DNA from 3 places in the Acidovorax sp. GW821-FHT09B03 genome. Region 1 is predicted to be linked to each of the others. Evidence: predicted binding sites of a transcription regulator. Region 1 holds the regulator's gene; each other region holds the start of a gene.

What was found. The regulator HrcA, encoded in region 1, represses chaperone genes, less so after heat shock. The targets are predictions, from matches to a motif close to TTAGCACTCNNNNNNNNNGAGTGCTAA.
Region 2: a site for HrcA is predicted at 3,243-3,269, ahead of rpoH (RNA polymerase sigma factor RpoH). Genes of this name have one in related genera too.
Region 3: a site for HrcA is predicted at 2,472-2,498, ahead of AC07PA_RS06580 (co-chaperone GroES). Genes of this name have one in related genera too.

What each region holds. Positions count from the first base shown of each region.
Region 1 covers NZ_JBWKPP010000026.1:9,413-15,140, reverse strand. Annotated here, with positions in the region: gene AC07PA_RS29775 (hypothetical protein) at 1-410, opposite strand, end outside; tRNA gene AC07PA_RS29770 (tRNA-Ile) at 806-882, opposite strand; gene hrcA (heat-inducible transcriptional repressor HrcA) at 934-1,932, opposite strand; gene AC07PA_RS29760 (NAD kinase) at 2,132-3,037, shown strand; gene recN (DNA repair protein RecN) at 3,040-4,749, shown strand; gene rapZ (RNase adapter RapZ) at 4,739-5,617, shown strand; gene mutY (A/G-specific adenine glycosylase) at 5,628-5,728, opposite strand, start outside.
Region 2 covers NZ_JBWKPP010000002.1:23,711-29,438, reverse strand. Annotated here, with positions in the region: gene AC07PA_RS03480 (WG repeat-containing protein) at 1-2,983, opposite strand, end outside; gene rpoH (RNA polymerase sigma factor RpoH) at 3,300-4,241, shown strand; gene AC07PA_RS03470 (Bug family tripartite tricarboxylate transporter substrate binding protein) at 4,373-5,437, shown strand; gene AC07PA_RS03465 (SCO family protein) at 5,519-5,728, opposite strand, start outside.
Region 3 covers NZ_JBWKPP010000003.1:23,557-29,284, forward strand. Annotated here, with positions in the region: gene AC07PA_RS06560 (FAD-dependent monooxygenase) at 1-175, opposite strand, end outside; gene AC07PA_RS06565 (hypothetical protein) at 495-761, shown strand; gene AC07PA_RS06570 (fumarylacetoacetate hydrolase family protein) at 772-1,611, shown strand; gene AC07PA_RS06575 (VOC family protein) at 1,643-2,224, shown strand; gene AC07PA_RS06580 (co-chaperone GroES) at 2,584-2,874, shown strand; gene groL (chaperonin GroEL) at 2,984-4,636, shown strand; gene AC07PA_RS06590 (TonB-dependent siderophore receptor) at 4,739-5,728, opposite strand, start outside.

The DNA.
Region 1 (5,728 bases):
TCGCTGCCACTCAGGGCGGCGACACGGGTCGGCTCCTTGCCGTAGCGCAGCACGAAGGCCGACTGGGTGCCCTGGGCCGCGTAGCCGGAGAACAGGAACGAGCGCGCACCGGCAGGAATGAAGACCTTGAATTCCTGGCTCTGCATCTGGAAGCCGGTGAATTCGGGCAGCGAGAGGGAACCGCCACCAGGGAAGGCGCAGCCGCCGGTGCCGAAGCCGATCGCGCAGCCCGTCACGCCAGTGGGCGCGTACTGCGCCTTGAAGCCGACCTTGGTGTCAAAGGTGTAGTTGAAGGTGCCAGGCGCTGGCGGCAGGGCGATCTTGTGTGCAGACTGGTGCATCGAAACGAAGTTCGCCGCCTGCGCAAAGGTGGTCAGTGCCGACAAAAATAAAACAATGAGATACCGCATCGAGGACTCCAAAAATAAAAATGACCAGGCACGCGCGCGGCGGCCCCCTTCACCATGGGCCGCCAATTTCAGGGCAGAAAACCGCGAATGCCAGGACCGTTTGGCCTATCGTTCTGACATGTCACCATGCCAACGCGCCGCCAGGCCCGCCCCACTGCAGGCCCGCAAACGTGACATAACGTGTCTTTGCATCGTAACGGTAACGTTGCATTGATGCAGTGATTCGGCGCACAAGTTACATGCGGATGCCCTGAGGGGCCCTCCCCGGCCGGGGGAGAGGTGCATGGGCGACGGGGGCCGCTTGTGCTGCGAGAAGGGGGAGAAAATTGACGCGGCATCACCCGCCATGCGGGCAAGAAGCTGCAACTTTGATAGCAACTATGCCAAGAGGGATATGGTAGGGCGTGAGGGACTTGAACCCGCGACCAAAGGATTATGAGTCCTCTGCTCTAACCAACTGAGCTAACGCCCCGTGTACCTGACCGAAGATGGGGCACGCGGTATTGTAGGGGCAAGCCGGTGTTCAACGGCGGTGGCTGAGCGCGTTGGACACCAGCTTGGAAGTGATGTCCACGATCTGGATCATGCGGTCGTAGGGCATGCGCGTGGGGCCTATCACGCCGAGCGTGCCCACCACCTTGCCATCCACCTCGTAGGGAGAGCTCACGATGGAGAGTTCCTCGAACGGAACGACCTGGCTTTCGCCGCCGATGTAGATGCGCACGCCCTCGGCCTGGCTGGAGAAATCCATGAGGCGCAGGATCTGCGTCTTCTGCTCGAAAAGGTCGAAGGCGCGACGCAGGTTGCCCATGTCGCTGGAGAAATCACTCACCGACAGCAGATTGCGCTCACCCGAGATGACCACCTCGTCCTGCGCCTCCCCCTCCGAGCCGACGTTGACGGCGGCCTGCATGAGCGTGCCGATCTCGCCGCGCAGCGCATCCACCTCGGACTTGAGGCGCTCGCGCACCTGCTCCATGGCCAGGCCGGCGTAGTTGGCGTTGAGGAAATTGGCGGCCTCGATCAGCTGCGACTGCGAGTGGTCGATGTCGGTGAAGATCACGCGGTTCTGCACGTCGCCCTCGGGCGAGACGATGATCACCAGGAAACGCCGCTCCGAAAGCCGCAAAAATTCGATGTGCCGGAACACCGAGGTGCGCCGTGGTGCCATCACCACACCCACGAACTGCGACAGGTTGGACAGCAGGTTGGCGGCGTTGGCGATCACCTTCTGCGGCTGCTCGGGAGCCAGCGGGGGTGAAATCAAAGGGTCACGCTGCACCGTCAACATGGTGTCCACGAACAACCGGTAGCCCTTGGCTGTGGGAATGCGCCCTGCCGAGGTGTGCGGGCTGGCGATCAGGCCCAGCTCTTCGAGGTCGGCCATCACGTTGCGGATGGTCGCTGGCGACAGGTCCATGCCGGAGGCGCGCGATAGCGTGCGCGAGCCGACGGGCTGGCCGTCGGCTATGTAGCGCTCTACGAGCGCTTTGAGCAGCAACTTGGCACGATCATCAAGCATGCGGTCGATTTTAATGAGGGAAGTGGGTGTTTCCCTGTCGCGTTTCGTCTATCGTTGTACAGAGAAGTCCGCATGGGATGCACTAGCATTGAACCACCTTTTCGCACCGGACCCTGTGCCCGCCGCCGTTATGGCCACCGCGCCCGACGCAAGGCCCCGCCCAGGCTCCGAGTTCCCACAACAATGATGTAATTTGACGATGCCCTCCAATTTCCGCCATGTAGCGCTCATCGGCAAGTACCAGCAGGCATCGGCTGCAGGCGCCTCCTCCATGACCGAGGGCTCGCGCCAGGCCCTGCAGGACATCGCCCAGTTCCTGCAAGGCCAGGGCTGCATCGTGGCCCTGGAAGCCGAGACCGCCGCCAACACCGGCCTGTCCGGCTATCCTGCGATGGACGTGGACACCATCGGTACCCAGTGCGAGCTGGGCCTGGTGGTGGGGGGCGACGGCACCATGCTGGGCATAGGCCGGCAGCTGGCGCGCCACAAGACACCGCTGATCGGCATCAACCAGGGGCGGCTGGGCTTCATCACCGACATCCCCTTCGGCACCTACCAGACCACCCTGCCCCCGATGCTGCAGGGTGAGTACGAGGAGGACCTGCGCCCACTGATGCATGCCCGCGTGGTGCGCGACGGGCAGGTGGTCTTCGAGGCGCTGGCGATGAACGACGTGGTCGTGAACCGGGGCGCCACCTCGGGCATGGTGGAGCTGCGCGTGGAGGTGGGCGGCCGCTTCGTGGCCAACCAGCGGGCCGACGGCCTGATCATCGCCTCGCCCACGGGCTCCACGGCCTATGCGCTGTCGGCCGGCGGCCCGATGCTGCATCCCTCGATTCCCGGCTGGGTGCTGGTGCCGATCGCGCCGCACACCCTGTCCAACCGGCCCATCGTGCTGTCGGACGCCACCGAGATCGCCGTGGAAGTGGTCAGCGGCCGCGACGTGAGCGCCAATTTCGACATGCAGTCGCTGGCCTCGCTGCTGCACGGCGACCGCATCCTGGTGCAGCGCTCCGAGCACTGCGTGCGCTTTCTGCATCCGCTGGGCTGGAACTACTTCGCCACCCTGCGCAAGAAGCTGCGCTGGAACGAAGGAGGCTCCTGACCATGGCCCTGAGGCGCATCACGCTGCGTGATTTCGTCATCGTTGAGGCGCTGGAGCTGGACCTGCAAAGCGGCTTCACCGTGCTCACCGGCGAGACCGGTGCCGGCAAATCCATCCTCATCGACGCCGTGCAACTGGTGCTCGGCGCCCGCGCCGATGCCGCCCTGGTGCGCGAGGGCTGCGCACGTACCGACGTGTGCGCCGAGTTCGACGCCCCGACCCACATCCGGCCCTGGCTCGAAGAGGCCGGGCTGGAGGGTGAGGAGCTGCTGCTGTTGCGCCGCACGGTGGATACCCAGGGCAAGAGCCGCGGCTGGATCAACGGCACGCCCGCCACGGCCACGCAGTTGCGCGCGCTCGGCGAGTTGCTGCTCGACATCCATGGCCAGCATGCCTGGCAGAGCCTGACCCGGCCCGAATCGGTGCGCGGCCTGCTCGATGCCTACGCGGGTACCAGCGACCGCCCCACGGTCGAGCGCTGGCACCAGTGGCGCCAGGACCAGAAGGCATTGGCCCAGGCCCGCGCCGCGCAGTCCACCCTGCAGCGGGAGCGCGAGCGCCTGCAGTGGCAGATCGCCGAGGTGGACAAGCTGGCCCCGGGCGATGACGAATGGCCCGAGCTTGACGCCCAGCACAGGCGCCTGTCCAACGCCTCGGCGCTGATGGATGCGGCCAACGCCGCCATTGCCGTCTTGTCCGGCGGGGACGGAGATGGGGGCGGCGCGCTGGACGGCCTCTCGCGCGCGCAGGACCTGCTGCAGGGCCATGAGCACCTGGAGGCCGAATTCGCCAGCGCCGCCGACATCCTCAACTCCGCGGTGGCGCAGGCCGGCGATGTCGTGCATTCGCTGCACGCCTACCTGCGCCACAACGACCTGGACCCCGAGCGCCTGGCCGCCGTGGATGCGCGCCTGTCGCTGTGGATGACGCTGGCGCGGCGCTACAAGCGCAGCCCGGTGGAACTGCCCGCCCTGCTGCACGGCTGGAAGGCCGAGCTGCAGCAGCTCGATGCGGCGGCCGACCTGGTGGCCCTGGAAAAGGCCGAGGCCGCCAGCGCCCGGGCCTACCAGGCTGCGGCGCGCGCGCTATCGCTGGCGCGCGCCAAGGGCGCGCCCCGGCTGTCCACCGCCATCACCCAGGCCATGCAGGGCCTGGGCATGGCCGGCGGCCAGTTCGAGGTGGCCCTGGGCAAGCTGGCCGAGCCCGCCGCCCACGGTACGGACGATGTGGCCTTCCTCGTGGCGGGCCACCCGGGCACAAGCCCGCGGCCCATCGGCAAGGTGGCCTCGGGCGGCGAGCTGTCGCGCATTTCGCTGGCCATCGCGGTCACCACCAGCGCCCTGGGTGAAGCCCCCACGCTGATCTTCGACGAGGTGGACTCGGGCGTGGGCGGGGCCGTGGCCGACACCGTGGGCCGGCTCATGCAGCAACTGGGGCGCGACCGCCAGGTGCTCACCGTCACCCACCTGCCCAAGGTGGCCGCGCGCGCCGACCACCACCTGGTGGTCTCCAAGCGCAGCGGCGCCAAGGGCACGGCCAGCCAGGTGGTGGCCGTGCAGGGCGATGGCCGCATATCCGAAATGGCGCGCATGTTGGGCGGCGACGACTCCAGCAAGGCGACCGTGGCGCACGCGCGCGAGATGCTCGCCATCGCACCGCCCGCTGCCCCCGTGCGCCGCCCCAAGAGGAGGAAACAGACCGATGGCGCTTGAGATCGTGCTGATCACCGGCATGTCCGGCTCGGGCAAGTCGGTGGCCCTGCATGCCCTGGAGGATGCGGGCTATTACTGCGTGGACAACCTGCCGCCCGAGCTGCTGCCGGCCTTCGTATCGCTGGAGCACCGCCACCACGGCAACCGCGTGGCCATCGCCATGGACGTGCGCAGCGCCACCTCGCTGCCGCTGGTGCCGCTGGAGCTCGACCGGCTGCGCAAGCAGGGCGTGGTCGTGCACTCGCTGTTCCTGGACGCGACCATCGACACCCTGGTGCGGCGCTTTTCCGAAACGCGCCGGCGCCATCCGCTGTCGCACGACGAGCTGACCCCGGACGCGCTCAAGCAGGGCCGCCGTGCGCTGGTGCAGATCATCGAGCTCGAGCGCGAACTGCTGGCCGACCTGCGCGAGGAGGCGCACGTCATCGACACCAGTGCGATCCGTGCCTCGCAATTGCAAAGTTACGTAAAGACCTTGATGGCGACGGCGCCGGGTCAGCTCACCCTGGTGTTCCAGTCGTTCGCCTTCAAGCGGGGGCTGCCCGTGGACTCGGACTACGTGTTCGACGTGCGCATGCTGCCCAACCCGCACTACGAGCCGGAACTGCGTGAAAAAACCGGGCTGGATGCCCCGGTGGCCGATTTTCTGCGCGCCCAACCCGATGTGGCGCTGATGCAAAGCCATATCGAGGGCTTCCTGGCCCATTGGCTGGAAATGCTGGACCGCAACCACCGCAGCTACGTGACGGTGGCCATCGGCTGCACGGGGGGCCAGCACCGCTCGGTCTATCTGGTGGAGCGGCTGGCAGAAGCCTTCGGCCGGCGCTGGGCCACGCTGCGGCGCCACCGCGAGCTGGACGGGCGCTGACCCGGCTGTCTTACAACAGGCCGCCGAAGAGGCTTGCCAACAGCTTGCGGATGGGCGCGGGCAGGCCCATGGCCTCCCACTCGCTGGCGCCGTACCAGCCGCCCTGGCCGG
Region 2 (5,728 bases), on a different contig from region 1:
CCCTGGCGGTGTGCTCCTGCGCCAGGGCCTTCAGCCAGCGCGTGTCCTCGGCGCGGTTCCACATCGCGATGTAGGGCGACTCGCGCGCGAGCACGTTCGCGGCCTCTTGCGCGGCCTCGTCGCGGCGGCCCAGCGCGCGCCAGGCGCTGGCCTGCACGTAGTGCATGTCCACCGACCTTCCCGCCCCGCGCTGCGCATCGGCAATGGCGCCCAGCCAGTCCCCTGCCCAGAGCTTGGCCCAGGCGCGGTTGGCATGCCACTCGCTGCGCTCGTCTGGCGTGCCGGGTTTCTTCTTCCTGCGCGCGGTTTTCGCCAGCTCCTCGTCGATGAGCTGCGTGGTCACCTCCACCCGCAAGGCCGCGGGCACTTCCATGAACTGGTTCCAGGACTCCTTGAGCGCCGCAACACAGACCTCCACGCTGCGCAGGGCCTCGGGAATCAGGGCCAGCGACTGGCCGTTGTTGCGCACCGCCATCAGGCACAGTTGGGGGGTCAGCAGGTGGGCCGGGATGGCACTGATCCGGTCACCGCTGTAGCGCACGGCGGCTTCGGCCAGGGCGGGCGTGATCTTGGCGGGGTCGAGGTCGCGGATGTTGTCCAGGCTGGTGCTGAGGGCGGCCTCTTCCACCGCATCGGTGCGCAGCCAGTGCGCCACGCTGCGCAGGGGCGCATGCGCGCGCACGGCCGCAAGCGCCATCGCCGGCGTGAGCAGGCCAGCCCACACACCGTACAGGCTGTTGTGGTTCCACTGCCGGGGCACGCGGCTGTGCTCCTGGTCGCGCCCGTCCCAGTCGGGCTGGCCCGCGTACAGCGCGCGCGCCAGGGCCAGGCCTTCGGCCGTCATGCAGCGGGGCGGGATCTGCGTGGCCTTGTCCACCCCCTGGTGCACCAGGGCCGCCAGGCGCTCGGGCGTCTGGAACCGGGCGGGCACGTCTTCCAACGCCGCGGTCCAGTCGGCAACGGCCGCGTCCACCATGGCGTCGTCCAGCCACTGGGCCGGCACCCGGCCGATGGAGCGGCCACTGCTGGCCACGGTCTGCAACCATTCCTCGCGCGTCTGCGGCTCGCGGGACGCATCGGCCTGGCCGTCAACGCCCGCGCCAGGCATGCCCCCACCGCCCTCCCCGGCCGGCAAGGCCTGCTGGCGTGCGCGCTGCGCTGTCTGCAGCGCGTCCACGCTCGGCGCCGCCATCAGCCACAGCTCCCACCAGGCGTCGCCGTCGCCCGTGCCATCCACCTTGTACAGCGACAGCCATTGCTCGCGCGACTCGCGCAGCACACCGCTGTCTCCCGGCAGGGCACGGTCCATCGGCACGGCCCAGGCGGGCGGCAGGTGGCCGGCGGGGAACCACCAGGGGACCTTGTGCTCGGGGTCCCGCACGGGCGGGCCGTGGTGCCCGGTCAGGGCCTGCAGCACCGCCGCGTGGGCCTGGTCCACGGCACCGGCCAGCAGCGGGCCCAGGAACTCGTAGTGCCCGCTGTGTTCTTCGCCCAGGTAGGTGCGCGCCAGCCGCCGCATGCGCACGGCATGGCGCACAGGGGCGGCGTCCTCGTCCGCTTCCTCCTCCTCGTCATAGGCGGGCCCGCCCTCCAGCGCCGCGCCCGCCGCCAGGCCGTGCAGGCCGGCCTCGGCATCGGCCAGCAGGCCACGGGCCAGGGCCACCGCATCCTGGTGCGCGACGGGCTGGGGGTGGAAGAACGGCTGCAGCGGCCCGACGGGCCCCTCCTGCGCAGCGCTGCGCCACAGCGGGCGGCCATCGGCGGCCTGCAGCACCACCTGCGCCCCCTCGGCCACGGCACGCCAGACCACGGCGCCCGCCCCGTCGATCCAGGCCACCTGGCCATCGCGCGTGATAAACGGCACCAGCGGCGTGCCGCGCTCCTCGGCGGGTATCCAGCCCTCGGCGTCGGTCAGCGGCTCCCGCAGCGCAGCATCCACCGGCAGCACCCGGCCATCGGTGTGCAACAGGCCCCAGGCCGCGGGGACTGCCTCGCCGCCATCGCCACTGCTGCGGGTGCGCACCACCGCAAAGCCGCAGGCGGGCCGGAAATGGGTGCCCCAGGCCAGGGCCGGGGTGGCCAGCGGCGTGCCGTCGGCGCACAGGAAGCGGCTGCCCTCGGCATTGCCGGCCACCCGGCCGCAGGCCATGTACCGTGCCAGGTGGGCGTCGCCCTGCACGACGACCCGGCCCTGGGCATCCAGGTAGGCGCAATCGTCCCTACCCCCATCGTCGGGCCCTTCGCAGTACGCCAGGCCGTCGCCGTTGAAGGCGTCGATGAGCGCATAGTTGGGTGTGAGCACCCACCCGCCATGCGCGTCGATCAGGCCCCAGAGGTCACCATCGACCGAGGCGGGGGTCACTTCCAGCTCGTCGAAGGGCTCGGCCGCCTGGAAGCGCGGCGCGATGACCCAGCGGCCCTTCCGGTCCACAAAGCCGTGCAGACGCTCACCGTTCTGCGGGTCCCACGGGGTCGCGCAGGCCAGGCCGTTGGCGCCGAACTCGCTAAGGTGGTGGAAACGCGCCTCCGAGGTGAAGCGCCCTTCGCGGTCGAGGATGCGCCATTCGTCCTCGCCCACCCGCGCCGCCGACAGGCCGTGCCGGAACGGCCGCACGTCCAGAAAGCGCGGCGCCATCGCCACCGCCCCCGCCAGGTCCGCAAAGCCCCACAGCCCGCCCTGCTGGAAACGCGCCAGGCCATCGACGGAATAGCCGCGCGCATTCTCCAAGGTGGGCGGCACCCTCCAGCGGCCCTCGGCATCGATGAGGCCCCAGCGCCCATCATCCGCCTGAGCGGCGGATATCCAGCCGCCCTGCCCATCGGCATGAAAGCCCAGCAGCGTCTGCAGCCCCTCGGCCGGGCGCGTGGCCCTGTCGGCATGCACGATCACCAGGGCCTGGCGGCCACGGTCGGGCGACAGGGGGATGCGGGCGATCCAGGGGGCGGCGGCGGGAGGGGTATCTGCGGCGGGTGTGGAATCCATGGACTTGTCCGGTTCTGAGGCCGCCGATGGTAGCGATACCCGCCTCCGGTCCCGCATCCGTCGCCGATCACGACACGGACTTGGGCCGGGCTCCTACAGCCGGGCCCAGGCACGCTCCCTAGACTGGAGACAAGCGATTTTCGGCCGGCTTGGCTGGACAAAGCCCGGTGGAAGGAACCCTGGGGACGCACGCCACTCCATGGCAAATCGTGCCCGGACACCCCGGCAATCACCCAACCGCAGCAGGGGAACTTCGGCCTTAGCACTCACTCCAAGAGAGTGCTAATATCATGCCTTAGAGGAAAGGATTCCCGGAATGAACATTCAATCTGGAACCGCTACGACGACTTTGGCGCCCGCAAACCCGTGGGCGCTGGTGCCCCCGCTGGGCAACCTGGACGCCTACATTTCGGCCGTCAACCGCCTGCCCCTGCTCACCCACGAGGAAGAGCAAAGCTACGCACGCGCGCTCAAGGACAACAACGACCTGGACGCCGCCGGCCGGCTGGTGATGTCGCACCTGCGCCTGGTGGTCTCCATTTCGCGCCAGTACCTGGGCTATGGCCTGCCGCACGGCGACCTGATCCAGGAAGGCAACGTGGGCCTGATGAAGGCCGTCAAGCGTTTCGATCCCGACCAGGGCGTGCGGCTGGTGAGCTACGCCATGCACTGGATCAAGGCGGAAATCCACGAGTACATCCTCAAGAACTGGCGCATGGTCAAGGTGGCGACCACCAAGGCCCAGCGCAAGCTGTTCTTCAATCTGCGGTCCATGAAGCAGGGTTTCAAGGCCGATGCCGCTGCAGCCGATGCAGCCACGCACCGCGATACGCTGTCGGACAGCGAGATCGATTCGGTGGCGCAGCAGCTCAACGTCAAGCGCGAAGAAGTCATCGAGATGGAAACCCGCTTGTCGGGCGGCGATGTGCTGCTAGACCCGAGCCCCTCCGACGATGGCGAGCAGGCCTTCGGCCCCATCGCCTACCTTGCCGACGCCGCCCATGAGCCAACCGCCATGATCGAATCGCGCCAGCGCGACTACCTTGCCACCGATGGCATCGCCGCCGCCCTGGCCGACCTGGACGAGCGCAGCCGCCGCATCGTGGAAGAGCGCTGGCTCAAGGTGAACGACGACGGTTCGGGCGGCATGACGCTGCACGAGCTGGCAGCCGTATACGGCGTGAGCGCCGAGCGCATCCGCCAGATCGAAGTCGCCGCCATGAAGAAGATGAAGAAGGCGCTGGCGGAATACGCATAAGCATCGGCGCCGGTCACCGCAGGGAGCGCGTTACCATCGCTGCTTCGCGGCTGAAGCTCCTCCACCAAAAAGGGCCCCGTCGGGGCCCTTTTGCTTTGGCGTTGCAGCCGCTGCAGATCACTTTCAAGGAGATGCTCTTGTCACGCCCTGTTGTTCCCCGCCGCGCTGCCCTGGCACTGGCGATCGCTGCCCTGTCGTCCCCCTGGGCCATCGCCCAGCAAGCCCCACAGAAACCTGCCGCCAAGCCTGCCGCCCCCGCGGTGGCGGCAGCTGCAGCAGCACCCGTGGCCTGGCCGACCAAGCCGGTGCGCATCATCGTCGGCTTCCCGGCCGGCTCCTCGCCCGACCTGACGGCGCGCACCATCGCCGAGCCCCTGTCCAAAGCGCTGGGCCAGCCGGTGATCGTGGAGAACAAGGTGGGCGCGGGCGGCAACATCGGCGCCGATGCCGTGGCCAAGGCGCGTGACGACCACACCATCGGCCTGATGATCAACGGCAACATGACCATCGCCAAGATGCTCAACCCCGCCGTGCCCTACGACCCCATCAAGGACCTGGCGCCGCTGAGCCTGATCGGCACCTCGCCCCTGGTGCTGACTGCGCCCGTGAGCCAGCCCGGCGTGCCGGCCACGGCCGACGCCCGCGAATTCTTTGTGGCCGCACGCAACGGCGGCGACAAGTGGAGCTACGGCACCCCCGGTGTGGGCACCGTGGGCCACATCGGCACCGAGCTGCTCAAGTCGCGCAGCAACATCAACCCCGTGCACGTGCCCTACCCCGGCTACCCCCAGGTGGCCACGGCCATGCTCGGCGGCCAGCTGCAAATGGCCCTGCTGCCCCCGGCCCTGGCCCAGGCCCAGATCAAGGCCGGCAAGCTGCGCGCCATCGGCGTCACCTCCTCCGGCCGCAGCCCGCTGGTGCCCGACGTGCCCAGCCTGGCAGAGGCCGGCATCACCAACTACAACCTGGAGATCTGGAATGCGTTTGCGGCCCCGGCCACCATGCCCAAGCCCATCCAGGCCAAGGTGGCCGCGCTCATCAGCGAGATCGCGCGCAGCGCCGACGTGCGCAGCAAGCTGTTCCAGCAGGGCTGGCAGGTGGTGGGCACCTCGCCCGAAGGCCTGGCCAACCGCATCAAGGCCGATACCAACCTGCTGGGCGGCGTGATCGCCATGCGCGGGATCAAGGCCGAATAAGCCCACCGGCCCCAGCAGCCCTCCCACGCCAGCATGGCGAGGGAGGGCTTTTTTTCAGGGGCGCCTTTCAGGTAGCAGCGTTCAGGCTGCGGCGTTCAGCAGCGCCTTCACATCCTCGGTCAGCGCCTGGGCGCCACTGCCGTAGCGGTTGTAGATGCGCAGGCGGCCGGCCGGGTCGTAGATGTAGCTGCCGGCCGAGTGGTCCATGGTGTAGCTGGTGGGGGTCTTGCCTTCGACCTTCTTGTAGTAGATCTTGAAGTCCTTGGCCACGGCGGCCAGCTGCTCGGGGGT
Region 3 (5,728 bases), on a different contig from region 1:
GCTCGCGCGTGCGCACATTGGTGGTCTTGGCGCGCGGCGCATGGCCGACCCGCGCATTGCGCTCGATGACCAGGCAGGGGATGGAGCGGTGGCCCAGCTCGATGGCCAGGGCCAGTCCGGTGGGGCCTGCACCGACGATCAGAACACGCGGCGTGGTGCGGAGGGGTTGATTCATGTTGTCATCCTTGGCTTGGTTGGCGCAGCTGTCGCCGCTTTGCGAGTCGGGATCGTAGGAACCAAGCACGAGCGCCAACAGATGCCGCACGCGTGGCATTGATAGCTGGTTTCGATCACCCGGCCATCTGTGGCGCCAAGTTGATTCACGGGCGGCATCGACAGGCGCTTTTTTCCATCTCCCTCGGCGGTGTCGTCAGTCCTACGATGCGCCCACAACAAAGGAGATGGCCGTGACAGCCGAGACAACCCCGTGGATACGTTCCGCGTTCTGGACTGGCCGGGTCAGGGCCGGTGCCGAAACACGCTTCCAGAAGCACATGCAAGAGGTCCTGGTGCCGGGCCTCGCGGCCATGCCCGGTGTGCATGGCGTGTACGCGCTGTGGCCCCGCAACCTGGAAGACTCCCCGCCCGCCATCGCCTGCCAGGTGCTGGTGACCTTTGCCAGCCGCGCCGACCTGGAACGCATGCTGGCGTCCGAAGAGCGCCGCCAACTGCGCCCCCAGGTGGCCGAGGCTGTCTCCATGTTCGACGGCAGCATCAGCCACATCGAGTTCGTGGCCAGCGCCCCCCCAACCCCCTACTGAAGTCCATCCCATGAAGCTGCTACGCCATGGCCTGCCCGGCCAGGAAAAGCCCGGCGCGCTCGACGCCGCCGGCCAGGTCCGCGACCTGTCTCTTCTGGTCGCTGATTTCACCCCCGAATGGCTGTCGCCCGAGAAGCTCGGTGCGCTGGCGGCCATCGACCTCGCCCGCATGCCCCTGGTGCCCGCGGGCACGCGGCTCGGCGTGCCGGTGGCCGGCATCCGCCAGTTCGTCGCCATCGGCCTGAACTACCGCAAGCATGCGCAGGAGGCTGGCATGGAGATCCCCAAGGAGCCGGTGGTCTTCAACAAGGCTCTGACCTCGATCGCCGGGCCCAACGACGACATCACCCTGCCCCCAGGATCGGAGGCCGGCGATTGGGAAATCGAGCTGGCCTTCGTGATCGGCACGCTGGCGCGGCAGGTGCCGGTGGAGCGCGCACTCTTGCACGTGGCCGGCTACTGCCTGGCCAACGACGTGTCCGAGCGCGACTGGCAGATCAAGCGCGGCGGCCAGTGGGGCAAGGGCAAGAGCTTCGACGGCTTCGGCCCGATCGGTCCCTGGCTGGTCACCGCCGACGAACTGCCCGATCCGCAGGCCATCCCCCTGGAACTCAGGGTCAACGGCGAGCTGCGCCAGCGCAGCAACACCTCCGACATGATCTTCGGCGTGGCCGAGGTGGTCTCGCACCTGAGCCAGTTCATGACGCTGCTGCCAGGCGACGTGGTGATCACCGGCACGCCCGAAGGCGTGGGCCTGGGCATGAAGCCCAACCCCGTGTTCCTGCGCCGTGGCGACGTGATGGCGCTGTCCGCCGGTCCGCTCGGTACCCAGACACAGCGGGTGGTCTGAAACCCACGCCGCCCAGATTCAGGAGTTGTCCATGACCGATACCATCCGCCCCCGCTCGTTCGCACACGTCGTGTACCGCACCTACCGCTTCGAGCAGATGCTGCAGTGGTACGTGACCGTGTTCGGCGGCCATGTCCAGTACCAGAACCCCGTGATCGCCTTTGTCACCTACGACGACGAGCACCACCGTGTCGCACTGCTCAACCTGGGCATCCTCAAGGGCGAGTCCCAGGACCGCGTGCCGCGCGGGCAGCCCGGCGTGGACCATGTGGCCTATGGCTTCCAGAGCCTGACCGAGCTGATCGCCAAATACGCCGAACTCAAGGCCCGGGGTGTTCTGCCGTATTGGTGCATCCACCATGGCGTGACGGTCTCCATCTACTACGCCGACCCCGATGGCAACCAGATGGAATTCCAGGCCGACTGCTTCACGACCAACGACGACGCCAACGGCTTCATGAACGGCCCCCACTTCGAAACCAACCCGATCGGCGTGGAATTCGACCCCGAGGTCTACCTCGCGCGCCTGAACATGGGAACAGCAGAAGCCGACCTGCTGCCGCGCAGGGAGCACCTGCCGGTCTCTGACATCCGCGGTACCCTGATGGGCTAACCCGCGAACCATTGGCACCTCCAAGGATTCGGGCCCCTTTTTGCGGGCCCTTTTTTTCGCCAGTCGACTCTGGCCCTGGCGGCCTGGCGGCCTGGCAGCCTCGCACAGTGGTCTGAATTTATTCACAATTAGTTACAAATACCCTCTGCTCGGGGCGGCTCCACGGCCGCGTTCCGCACAACCGGATGCGTGTTTGACATCTTCCAATCACCCCCATGTCTTGAAACGGCAACAAATGCCCGTATCATTAGCACTCACTGCAACGGAGTGCTAACACCCCTTGCTGGATGAAGTTTGGCAGTGACTGGCTTTTCCAGGCGCTGCGTACCGTCGGTAATTTTTGAACCAGGAGCAATGCAATGAACCTTCGCCCCCTGCACGATCGCGTGATCGTCAAGCGTATCGAAAGCGAAACCACGACCGCCTCCGGCATCGTGATCCCCGACAACGCCGCTGAAAAGCCCGATCAAGGTGAAGTGCTGGCCGTCGGCCCCGGCAAGAAGAACGACAAGGGCGAGCTGATCGCCCTGAACGTGAAGGTCGGTGACCGCGTTCTGTTCGGCAAGTACTCGGGCCAGACCGTCAAGATCAAGGGCGACGAGCTTCTGGTCATGAAGGAAGACGACCTGTTCGCAGTGGTCGAAAAGTAAAAAGCTGCCGAGCGCGTGCCATGCATGGTTGCCTGGCACCTGCTCACCGCGCTTTTTCTTTTTCCCCAAGACAGTCGTAATTGATTCAGTTAATTTTCAGGAGCTCCAAATGGCAGCAAAAGACGTAGTTTTCGGCGGCGAAGCCCGCGCACGCATGGTTGAAGGCGTGAACATCCTGGCCAATGCGGTCAAGGTGACCCTGGGCCCCAAGGGCCGCAACGTGGTGCTGGAGCGCTCGTTCGGCGCCCCCACCGTGACCAAGGACGGTGTGTCCGTGGCCAAGGAAATCGAACTCAAGGACAAGCTGCAGAACATGGGCGCCCAGCTCGTGAAGGAAGTGGCCTCCAAGACCAGCGACAACGCTGGTGACGGCACCACCACCGCCACCGTGCTGGCCCAGGCCATCGTGCGCGAAGGCTTCAAGTACGTGGCCGCCGGTATCAACCCGATGGATCTGAAGCGCGGTATCGACAAGGCCGTGACGGCCCTGGTGATCGAGCTGAAGAAGGCTTCCAAGCCCACCACCACCTCCAAGGAAATCGCACAGGTCGGCTCGATCTCTGCCAACTCCGACGAAACCATCGGCAAGCTGATCGCTGACGCCATGGACAAGGTTGGCAAGGAAGGCGTGATCACCGTGGAAGACGGCAAGTCCCTCGACTCCGAACTGGACGTCGTGGAAGGCATGCAGTTTGACCGCGGCTACCTGTCGCCCTACTTCATCAACAACCCCGAAAAGCAATCCGCGATTCTGGACAACCCCTTCGTGCTGCTGTTCGACAAGAAGATCAGCAACATCCGCGACCTGCTGCCCACGCTGGAGCAAGTCGCCAAGGCTGGCCGTCCGCTGCTGATCATTGCCGAAGAAGTCGAAGGCGAAGCCCTGGCGACGCTGGTGGTCAACACCATCCGCGGCATCCTGAAGGTCGTAGCCGTCAAGGCTCCTGGCTTCGGCGACCGCCGCAAGGCCATGCTGGAAGACATCGCCATCCTGACGGGCGGCAAGGTCATTGCTGAAGAAGTGGGCCTGACCCTCGAGAAGGTGACCCTGGCCGACCTGGGCCAGGCCAAGCGCATCGAAGTGGGCAAGGAAAACACCATCATCATCGACGGCGCCGGCGCTGCAGGTGACATCGAAGCCCGCGTCAAGCAAGTGCGCGTGCAGATCGAGGAAGCCACGTCCGACTACGACCGCGAAAAGCTGCAGGAACGCGTGGCCAAGCTGGCCGGCGGTGTGGCCGTGATCAAGGTTGGCGCTGCCACCGAAGTCGAAATGAAGGAAAAGAAGGCCCGCGTGGAAGACGCACTGCACGCTACCCGCGCTGCCGTGGAAGAAGGCGTGGTTGCCGGTGGTGGCGTGGCCCTGCTGCGTGCCAAGCAAGCTGTGGGTGACTCGGTCAAGGGCGACAACGCCGACCAGGAAGCCGGTATCAAGCTGGTGCTGAAGGCCATCGAAGCGCCCCTGCGCGAAATCGTCAACAACGCCGGCGGCGAAGCCTCGGTGGTGGTGAACGCTGTGTTGGCCGGCAAGGGCAACTACGGCTTCAACGCTTCGAACGACACGTACGGCGACATGCTCGAACTGGGCATTCTGGACCCCACGAAGGTCACCCGCACGGCCCTGCAGAACGCTGCCTCCGTGGCATCGCTGCTGCTGACGACCGAAGCCATGGTTGCCGAAGCACCCAAGGACGAGGCCGGTGCCGGCGGCGGCATGCCCGACATGGGCGGCATGGGTGGCATGGGCGGCATGGGCATGTAATTGCCTGGCCGGGCACAGGAGCAGGCCGCCACGCGGCCCCTGTGCCCACCATGAAAAAAGCCCCGCAGGCTGCAAGGCCTGCGGGGCTTTCTCGTTGGCGCGTCAGAATCTGTAAGTCGCGCTCAGCACCACGTTGCGGCGCGTGGCCCACCAGCAGTCGCCGCGCGCGAGGCAGGTGCTCACATACTGCTTGTCGGCCAGGTTGCTGATGTTGAGCGCATAGCGCCACTGCGGCGTGTCGTACGCGAGCAGCGCATCCACGACCCCGGCCGAGGGGATGGTGGGACCGGCACCATCGCGGAAGGACGACAGCCAGCGGTACCCCGCTCCGACCGAGAAGCCCCGTACATCGCCGATCGCAAAGCGGTACACGCCCCAGGCCGCGGCCTGGTGGCGCGGCAGGCCTTCGAGTTGCGCATCCACGTCGGTGTAGTTGTAGTGGGCGATCACATCGAAGGCCGTGGCGACGCGGCTCTTGACCTCCAGCTCCAGCCCCTTGTTGCGGGTCTGCCCGGCCTGCAGCGTATTGCCGGCATTCACCGGGTCGGCGATCTTCTGGTTCTTTTCCTTGAGGTCGTACACCGCTGCCGTGAACTGGGTGCCGCTGCCTTCGGGCACGTACTTCACGCCCAGTTCGATCTGCTCGCCCTCCAGCGGCTTGAAGCGTTGGCCCTGCTTGTTGGTGCCGCTCACGGGGCTGAACGACTCGGCGTAGCTGATGTAAGGCGTCCAGCCACCTGGCAGCTGGTACATCACGCCCAGGCGCTTGGTGGTGTCGCTGGTGCGGTCGTCGGCCGATCCGGCCAGGCTGTTCACCGCGCGGTCATGGCGCAGGCCGGCCACGACGATCCAGTGGCCCCACTTCATCTGGTCCTGCAGGTAGATACCACCCTGGCGCTGCACGTTGCGCGGGCTGGCCTCGAGCGGTGCGGTCACCAGGTTGCCGTACACCGGCGCATAGGCGTCGATGGTGCTGAAGGCGCTGGCGGTCGCCTTGTCTTCGGTCTGGCGGTTCCAGTCCACGCCCAGCAGCAGCTGGTGGCGCAGCGCACCCGTGGCCAGGTTGCCCTGCAGGTGCGTATCCACCGCGGC